2 regions of the Paenibacillus wuxiensis genome follow, and region 1 is predicted to be linked to the other one. Evidence: a T-box and tRNA genes for the amino acid it is inferred to sense, from the RefSeq annotation. Region 1 holds a T-box; the other holds one or more tRNA genes.
What was found. The T-box of region 1 lies ahead of ABN764_RS23580 (valine--tRNA ligase). A T-box ahead of a tRNA ligase gene usually reads a tRNA of that ligase, here a tRNA-Val.
Positions count from the first base shown of each region.

Region 2: it encodes a tRNA-Val, which carries the amino acid that the T-box ahead of ABN764_RS23580 (valine--tRNA ligase) is inferred to sense. The anticodon was not compared.

Region 1 is NZ_JBEFZI010000010.1:277,459-281,880, forward strand. Features, by position in the region: gene ABN764_RS23570 (LysM peptidoglycan-binding domain-containing protein) at 111-1,664, shown strand; gene ABN764_RS23575 (YszA family small membrane protein) at 1,764-1,928, opposite strand; T-box leader at 2,093-2,385, shown strand; gene ABN764_RS23580 (valine--tRNA ligase) at 2,576-4,422, shown strand, end outside.
Region 2 is NZ_JBEFZI010000007.1:402,330-406,751, forward strand. Features, by position in the region: gene ABN764_RS18230 (hypothetical protein) at 1-483, opposite strand, end outside; tRNA gene ABN764_RS18235 (tRNA-Leu) at 782-870, shown strand; gene ABN764_RS18240 (uracil-DNA glycosylase) at 1,030-1,701, shown strand; tRNA gene ABN764_RS18245 (tRNA-Val) at 1,883-1,958, shown strand; gene ABN764_RS18250 (hypothetical protein) at 2,399-2,557, shown strand; gene ABN764_RS18255 (hypothetical protein) at 2,657-2,851, shown strand; gene ABN764_RS18260 (hypothetical protein) at 2,940-3,104, opposite strand; gene ABN764_RS18265 (GNAT family N-acetyltransferase) at 3,249-3,692, shown strand; gene ABN764_RS18270 (DUF3892 domain-containing protein) at 3,797-4,030, shown strand; gene ABN764_RS18275 (MBL fold metallo-hydrolase) at 4,103-4,422, opposite strand, start outside.

The DNA of each region.
Region 1 (4,422 bases):
GTAGTGATACGAGTCTGACTTTGCGACTGTAGCTTAACATCGTTGCCATATCGCATGTACGCTGGTCACAAGGGAAGATGGCATATGAACTGCGGGAGGAGGAGCGGTCTGTGAACGAAGAATCATATGGATTGCGCTTTGATATTTATGAACGTGTGCACTTGTCCGACGAAGTGGTCGGCATTGATCAATTGGAAGAAGTGGAGTTGACACCGCACATTCAGGTCATTCCTGCTGGTGACCAGGTGACAGTGCGTGGCAGCTTGCTGCTGGCTGGGGCATATGTAGGTGCTGATGAACTGCGTAGCAGTCATTCGCTTGAGCATTGGATCCCTGTTGAAATCACACTCCCCTTAAATCGGGTGCGCAGCTTGGATGATATTTCGGTCGATATTGAGCACTTCGATGTAGACCTTTTATCAACACGTACATTAAATATTACAGGAATTTTATCGCTGCGCGGCATCTCAATGGAAAGTATAGAGCCAGCGGCTTGGGAGCCGGAGCAATTTACAGTTGTACATCAAACGGAGCTCGAGCACGATGGGGAAGAGCCAGCGTGGCTGCGTGACTACGGTACATATACACCGGCGTTCACGAAATCAGCAGAGCATGTGACTGAAGAAGTTGCAACTGAATCGGAAGTTGCGACTGAATCGAAAGTAGAAACAGAAGCTGATTATAGAGATTTCAGTCCTGTTAGGGCTTCAGAGGAACAGGAGCAAGAAGAACAAACAGAAGAACAGGCAGAGGAACAGATGGAGGATCAGGCAGAAGAAGAGTTGGAAGAGAACTTCGATCGAGCTGCTGAAGACGTGGAGGTTCGCGAATTCGAAGGGGAGAGGCTGCTGCCTGCACAGACCAATCATGATGCATTTGATGGAGATTCTCCCCAATCTGAACGTATTCCGCTCACATGGAGTGGTTCTCAGTGGGCCAGAGAGACGCGAGATGAGGAGGAGCGGTTAGAGGTTCAGAGTGCCGAGGGGCAAGGCGAAGCAGGGCGAGCGCCGGGCAGAGCAAGTGCTGCCACGGATAGCGCAGAACACGAGCCAGAAGCGAAAATGACTCAGTTGGAGTCTCATTCACCGACCCTCTCGAATGAAGCAAATACGAATGAGCCTGTTGCGAGAAAGGAAAGTGTGCAATCCATCGAAGTAGATGCAGCTGTTCAATCAGAGGGTGAAGGTGAATCGCTCGCCTCGAATCAGGAAGTGGAGCGGGACGATATTGAAGCAGCTGCTCCATTGAATGAGCCGGAGGATGTTCCAGCAACTGCCAAGCAGGAGATGAAGGTTGCAATCGGCAAGTCGAAAGCGAGTGAGCCGGAAGCAGCGGAACCAGTTGGATTCAGTTCGTTGCTGCAGAAGAAGCGGGAGTCTCAAGAACTGGAACGTATCCAGAAGGAAGAAGAGGCAGCGCAGCTAGCAGCAATGAATGAGGAGACAACTGGTGAGGAAGTAAAGTGGCAGTCGCTATTCCTGCAGCGTATTGATGATGAGCGGGCTTTCAAGAAGGTGCGCTTGTGTATTGTGCAGCGTTCTGAAACACTCGATACAATTGCTGACCGCTATTGCATGAACTCGAGAGAAATTGCGCTCTACAACCGCTTAGCGGAATCGGATATATCCGAAGGGCAAGTTCTGTATATTCCTACCTCGTAACGATATCTCCATTTCCTATTAGATAGGCAAAAAACCCGTATGGCTCAATGAGCGACGGGTTTCTTTGTGTCTGCATGCAGTTGTACAAGAGTACAAGCTTCAATATACATCCCACAAAAATCCAATGAAGATGAGGAATAATACAAATAGCAAAAATACGTCAAATGCTGTTGGCAGAAGCAACGTGCGAACAAATTGCAAGCAAATGATGGGGAAAAGAACCCCTTTAATGGAACCTCGAACACGACACCACCACCGTTCCATGTAAAACACCTCCTATAGTACATGTTATGAAAAATGAAAAACAGGATATGACTAATAGGGAAAGCATTTGTTAGTATCCTTTTGTGCTTCGTCTATTGACTCGCTCGGTATGCGAAGGTACAATATATCGTAAATGTTATTGTTTATTTTTATAAAGATCTGATTGAAAGACTATGAACAGGATTAGTAAGCGATTGGCCCCTTACAGAGAGCAGAGCGACACGGTGCAACGCCTGCAGGATTGTCCCGCGCTGAAGTCACCTGGGAGTTGCCCTTTTGAACGTGTCACGGTAATGTATGAACACGATGTTCATCATGTTCCGGATACGCTAGAATAGGCCGGCCGCAGCCGTTATTTGCAACTGAAGTGCCGCTCACACGATCTGTAAGATGTAAGGATCTTTACTGGGAGCGGAATAAAGGTGGTACCACGGAAGCTAAACCTTTCGTCCTTTGCGGCGTAAGGTTTTTTTATTTGCCTACGTAAGCGAATTGTCCTTGCAAATACCGAGCTATACGCTTAGAGAAGCATGCATGGATCGAGCAGTATGATTTGCTTCGATTATATAGGCTGAACATTGTCGATTAGATACTCATGATTATGTAACGGAGGGATTTGCTTGACAGAGAATCAAGAGCAACTGTCTATGCCTACGACGTATGATCCGAAGGCAGCGGAGCAGAAATGGTATGATTTCTGGATGAAAGGCGAGTATTTTAAAGCAGGTGAACGCAAGGATGCTGAACCGTTCACAATCGTAATCCCGCCTCCGAACGTTACGGGTATGCTGCATATTGGTCATGCACTTGACTTTACATTGCAGGATATTTTGATTCGTTTCAAGCGGATGCAAGGATATGATGCTTTGTGGCTTCCAGGTTCTGACCATGCAGGTATTGCAACGCAGACGAAGGTAGAGCAGAAGCTGCGCGAAGAAGGAATCACACGCTATGATCTTGGGCGTGAAGCATTCTTGGAGCGTGTATGGGATTGGAAAGAGAAGTATGCGAATACGATTCGTGAGCAATGGGCGAAGATGGGACTGTCATTGGACTTCTCCCGTGAGCGCTTTACGCTGGACGAGGGTCTGTCTCGTGCGGTTCGCCAAGTATTCGTGAAGCTCTATGAGAAAGGTCTCATCTACCGCGGTAAGTATATTATCAACTGGGATCCGGCAGCACGTACGGCATTGTCTGATATCGAAGTTGAATATAAGGAAGTGCAGGGGCATCTCTATCACCTGCAATATCCTCTGAAGGATGGCAGCGGCACAATCACTGTGGCGACAACACGTCCAGAGACGATGCTTGGCGATACAGCAGTAGCTGTACACCCTAAGGATGAGCGCTATAAGCATATGATTGGCAAAATGCTGGTACTGCCGATTGTTGGCAGAGAGATTCCGGTCATTGCTGATGATTATGTAGATAAAGACTTCGGAAGTGGTGCGGTTAAGATTACGCCAGCCCATGATCCGAATGACTTCGAAATGGGACTCCGCCATCAACTGCCGCAAATTACGGTAATGGATGAGTCCGGTAAAATGAACGAACTGGCTGGTCAATATCAAGGGCTTGATCGTGCAGATTGCCGCAAGCAGATCGTGAAGGATTTGCAAGAACAAGGCGTGCTGATCAAGATTGAAGATCATGTGCATCAAGTTGGTCACAGCGAGCGCAGCGGCGCAGTTGTAGAGCCGTATTTGTCTACGCAATGGTTCGTGAAGATGAAGCCGCTCGCGGAGCGTGCAATCGAAGCACAGAAGTCTGGCAAAGGTGTTAATTTTGTGCCTGATCGCTTCGAGAAGACATATTTGCATTGGATTGAGAATGTACGCGACTGGTGTATTTCTCGCCAGCTATGGTGGGGACATCGCATCCCTGCATGGTACTGTGAGGATTGCGGACACATTCATGTTGCAGAAGAAGACGCGACTGCATGTACGTCATGCGGAAGCAACCACTTGAAGCAGGATGAAGATGTACTCGATACATGGTTCAGCTCTGCATTGTGGCCGTTCTCCACACTTGGATGGCCGGAACAGACAGAAGATCTGAAGCGCTACTATCCAACGAATGTACTCGTTACAGGCTATGACATCATTTACTTCTGGGTATCCCGCATGATCTTTACGGCGTTGGAATTTACAGACGAAATTCCGTTCAAGGATGTGCTGATGCACGGCTTGGTGCGTGATGCTGATGGTAAGAAAATGTCCAAATCGCTTGGGAATGGTGTCGATCCGCTTGAAGTTATCGAGAAGTACGGTGCTGATGCAATGCGCTTCATGATTTCGACGAGCAGTACACCAGGCCAAGACTTGCGCTTCCGCTGGGAACGTGTAGAACAGGCTCGCAATTTTGCCAATAAGATTTGGAATGCATCCCGTTTTGCTCTGATGAACTTGGAAGGGTTCACTTATGCGGATATCGACATCACAGGCGAATTGGGCACAGCTGACCGCTGGATTCTCCACCGTATGAACGAGACTGC
Region 2 (4,422 bases), on a different contig from region 1:
ATAATACCAGGTAATACTTTTGACTTCATCTACACTTTTTCTCATCTTAGATAGTGCTTGCGCCAAGCGCTTTTCTTCCGCCGCTTGTTTACGTTTTTTCTCCAACTGCTCGGCCTCGATCTTCTTACGCTCTTTTTCTTCAATTTGCGAAATCAATGTTTTGGCGATGCCTGCTTCCTTGCTTCCGGGATGTTTCTTCATTAAAGCATTTAGTTTGTCCTTTGCGTTGCCTAATGCCCCTTTAGTAAGACTATCTCTCGCTCCGGCAAGCATGCGGTCAGCTCCATTTTTGATATCATCGATTTCTTTCTTTAACTCGTTAATTGTACCTTTTAATTGTGTATTTTCTTGTTGCAGGTTTCTTACTTTAGCGGTCAGGTTCTCGTTCGCAGATACCATATCGTCATATGAGGATTGCGAGATGTTAGAACAGCCTGAAAGGAGTAAAAAAGAAACACATAGTAGGGTAGTTATTCGCTTCACTGCCCGGATCCTCCTAGATGGTAGTAGTTCTATTTTACGACAAAAGCCAAATATTCCAATGAAAATAATGGTAACAAAATTGATGTGAAGATAATTCAATAGGAGGAAAAAGGCCAGATGATGAATGTTCAATTGCGAACATTCACATTGATAAATTTATTGTTGACATCATATGAAGGCGTATGATATATTATATCTTGTCGGTTGCGATGTACAGTGTTTTGAAGCGAAAGTGGATGAGCAGCTTGTAGTGCGCAATGATGCAGCATATTGAACCACATGACGATGTGGCAAATATGCCGGGGTGGCGGAATTGGCAGACGCACAGGACTTAAAATCCTGCGGTAGGTGACTACCGTACCGGTTCGATCCCGGTCCTCGGCACCACGTATTGATGATGAGAACTCCTTTCCTGTTCAGGCCTTGAACAAGTGAGGAGTTTTTTGCTTTATACTCTTTTTTAATATGAAATGTGAAATGATTTGAGGATTACATAATCGTAATAGACTAATAGATACCGACATGGAAGGGGAATGTCCAGTGGGAATGCATGTACAGAATGATTGGGCGGAATTGCTTCACGAGGAAGTTAGACAGCCATATTTCAAGCAGCTGTGGGGCTGGCTTCGAGAAGAATACGAGCGTGCAGTCATTTATCCGCCATATGAACTTATATTTTCTGCATTGAATGCGACGTCCTATGCGGATACGAAGATTGTCATCGTTGGGCAAGATCCTTATCATGGGCCAGGACAAGCTCATGGATTAAGCTTTTCCGTTCAACCGGGTGTTAAGCTGCCGCCTTCACTTCAGAACATGTTCAAAGAGGGCGCAGCAGATGTTGGTCTGAAGATGCCGAACAACGGAAGCTTGCTGCACTGGGCCAAGCAAGGCGTCCTCATGCTTAACACAGTACTGACCGTCGAACAAGGACAAGCAGCTTCACATCGGGGGAAGGGCTGGGAGAAGTTCACCGATCGTATCATTCAATTGTTGAATGACAGAGATCGCCCAATCATATTTGTTCTATGGGGAAGCCATGCACAAGCGAAGGCGAGCATGATTGATTTGTCAAAGCATTATATTGTACAAGCGCCGCATCCAAGCCCCTTGTCTGCACATCGTGGGTTCTTTGGAAGCAAGCCGTACTCGAAAATTAATAATAAGCTGCGCGAATGGGGCGAGCAGGAGATCGACTGGCAAGTCCCTAATATCTAAATAAGGAATAGGCGTCATCGTGAACTGCTTTCATGGAATAGTAAGTTGTTGTATGCTTGTAAGAAGGTGTGAGCGATAACTGTGAAAGTGGTTCATGTGGCTGCCGATCATTTTGGAAAAGTTAGCTCTAGTAATTGACATGGTAATATATTGATGTTATATTAAATTTGTTAATAAACATGATCTGTTAGCTCAGCTGGGAGAGCACCATCTTGACAGGGTGGGGGTCAGTGGTTCGAGCCCACTACAGATCACCATACTTTTAACATCAAAAGCCTTGATTATCAAGGCTTTTTCTATTTCTATTCCTTTGAACAGTGCAAACCTGCAGCAGAATCTTCTTTGCTCAATGAAAGTGATGCGACAGATGATACAAAACCACTATATTTGTCAACATCATGCATTAAGAAAAATAAGATCAATGATATAGTTTAATATAACTCATTCTCTGCCTATTTTCATTGATTTCTCTGAGGTGATCAAGTCCGTCATGCCTTGTTTGTAGGGGAAGCGAGTGTGTATGCCTCGAAATATATATTATTACAAGATCAAGCATCTCTCATTCGTATCTAACGGGTGATGGATGCTTTTTTATTTTGTTCGTAATTGCAAGAACTAAACTTGCAACTGCTTTCATATAGTGAAGGTATAACGAATGTTTCGCTATTGAATGGGGACAAGCGTAGGAGGTTGGGTTATGGGAGCCGAATTGAGTGTATGGATAATCGGTGTGTTCGGGATCGTAGCGGTTGTCTGTTGGTTTTTATCCAAGCTTCTCATCTTTGATAGTACAAAGCATGATGAGCAATTTGTATGGCTTCGCTCAGTTGAAGAGGATACCAGCAAAAAGGAATGAAGTCATGAGCAAGGGCATGAGATGTTTAAGGGATTAACTTTACGGTGAGAATAGGGGCTATATCGTGAAGTTATTAGTGTTGTTAGCGGGGGTAGCAGCATGCGTAGACGATGGAACGTAATAGGCGTGGTAATGTTGGCCGGAATCATCACGGGCGTCCTGCTTGTTGGGCTTAGTATGAACGCTGTCGACGCAAGTCGCTTCTATCCTGGGATTGATCCTGTAGAGAAGAAGATACCGATCTATGAGGATGTGTATGGTAAGCCAATTATTGAGGAAGTGTATGAGCCCTAGAGTATAACCATACAAGTGGCCGACAGCCCTAGAGATCCTAAGGATCTCCAGGGCTGTTTTCTTCATAAATGTCGTTCATTATGCTTCATTAATCTGTGTTGGATGAATGATTGGGCTGCCTAGCTGTGCTGTCTATAGGCTCTTCTGCATCCCATTTACGTGCGTAGGCTTTCTTCGTCACGTAGAGAAGCAGAAGCACCATGCCTACTACCATGACAACAACTGCGATTACTGTAGCCAGTATCGGATCCATCGTGTACCCCCTTGCTAATGTAAGCGTGTCCGTTATTGCAACTATACATGAAATTCATTTTTTTGTATAATATAAATTCGTTTGCAGCAGCTAAGATATTATACATAATCGCTGTTGCAACATTTCATTCGGAGGTGAGCGGGAGTGGCTGCTGAAATCATTGAGGTTAAGACACAGGAACAACTGGACGAGTGTATTGCGATACGAAAGGAAGTATTCGTTGCTGAGCAACATGTACCAGAAGAAGAAGAATGTGACGAGTACGATAACTTGGATGCTCCGGCCTTTCACGTCCTGCTGATGTCAGACGGACAGTACGCTGCAACAGGACGAGTGAAGCTGTTGGATGAATTCACTGCAAAGATGCAGCGTATTGCAGTAAGAAAGCCATTCCGCGGGAAAGGGATTGGAAGAGTTTTAATGGTAGGTCTGGAGCAAATTGCCCAGAAACACGGTGTGGAGAAATGCGTGCTGGACGGTCAGTGCCAAGCGGAAGGGTTCTATCATTCTTTAGGGTATGAGACAGTGTCAGAGGAGCCATTCTTGGATGCGGGTATTCCTCATATTCGCATGGAGAAGAAGCTGTAATTCGTTGTACCGATTTTCGGTTCATAAAAGTTGTGGGTTATGGACACTCTACCTAATAAACGCATCTAATGTAGGATGTATATAGTTAGGAGGATGATGTTCGCATGTCACAGCGAGAATCCATTGTAGCTGTTCAGAAGAATGGGGACGGGGATCTAACGGCGTTCCAAACGAATACAGGCCGAATCTTAAATTACGAGCAGGCTCTTCAAGCCGTGCAAAATGGAGAAATTGCGGGTGTGAATGCCTTCAAGGGAAGAGACGGCGGTACTTATATTCGTGGAGATGCTGATGGTGATCCAAGCAACAATCTGGATAATTTGCCGACTTTCCAATAACGGTATAGAAGACATAACGAAAGAGCACTTGCAGCGGCCAAATTGGGTCGTTGTAAAGTGCTCTTTGGTGCATTATTCGATTGTATAGAGCTGGTGTTGATCGACAAAGGACATGGCGCCAGTATGCCCTTCGTACTGCGGCCGTTCATCTCCATAGTGCATGAGGAAGGTAAGCTCCTGCAGTGTATCAGGAAGCGTCAAGAGCTCTGCCAATGTCGCATGAACCTCTCCATTCCCACCTAATTGACAGTCATGGAAGATCGTGGTTACTCCACGCTGTTCAACTAAGTGGTGAAGCAGTTCCGGCTGGAACTGCATATCAGCGCTGTAGAAAAAATGATTGTTAATAAGAAGAGAGAAGCTGCGCTTGCCTTCAATATGTGGAGTCTCTA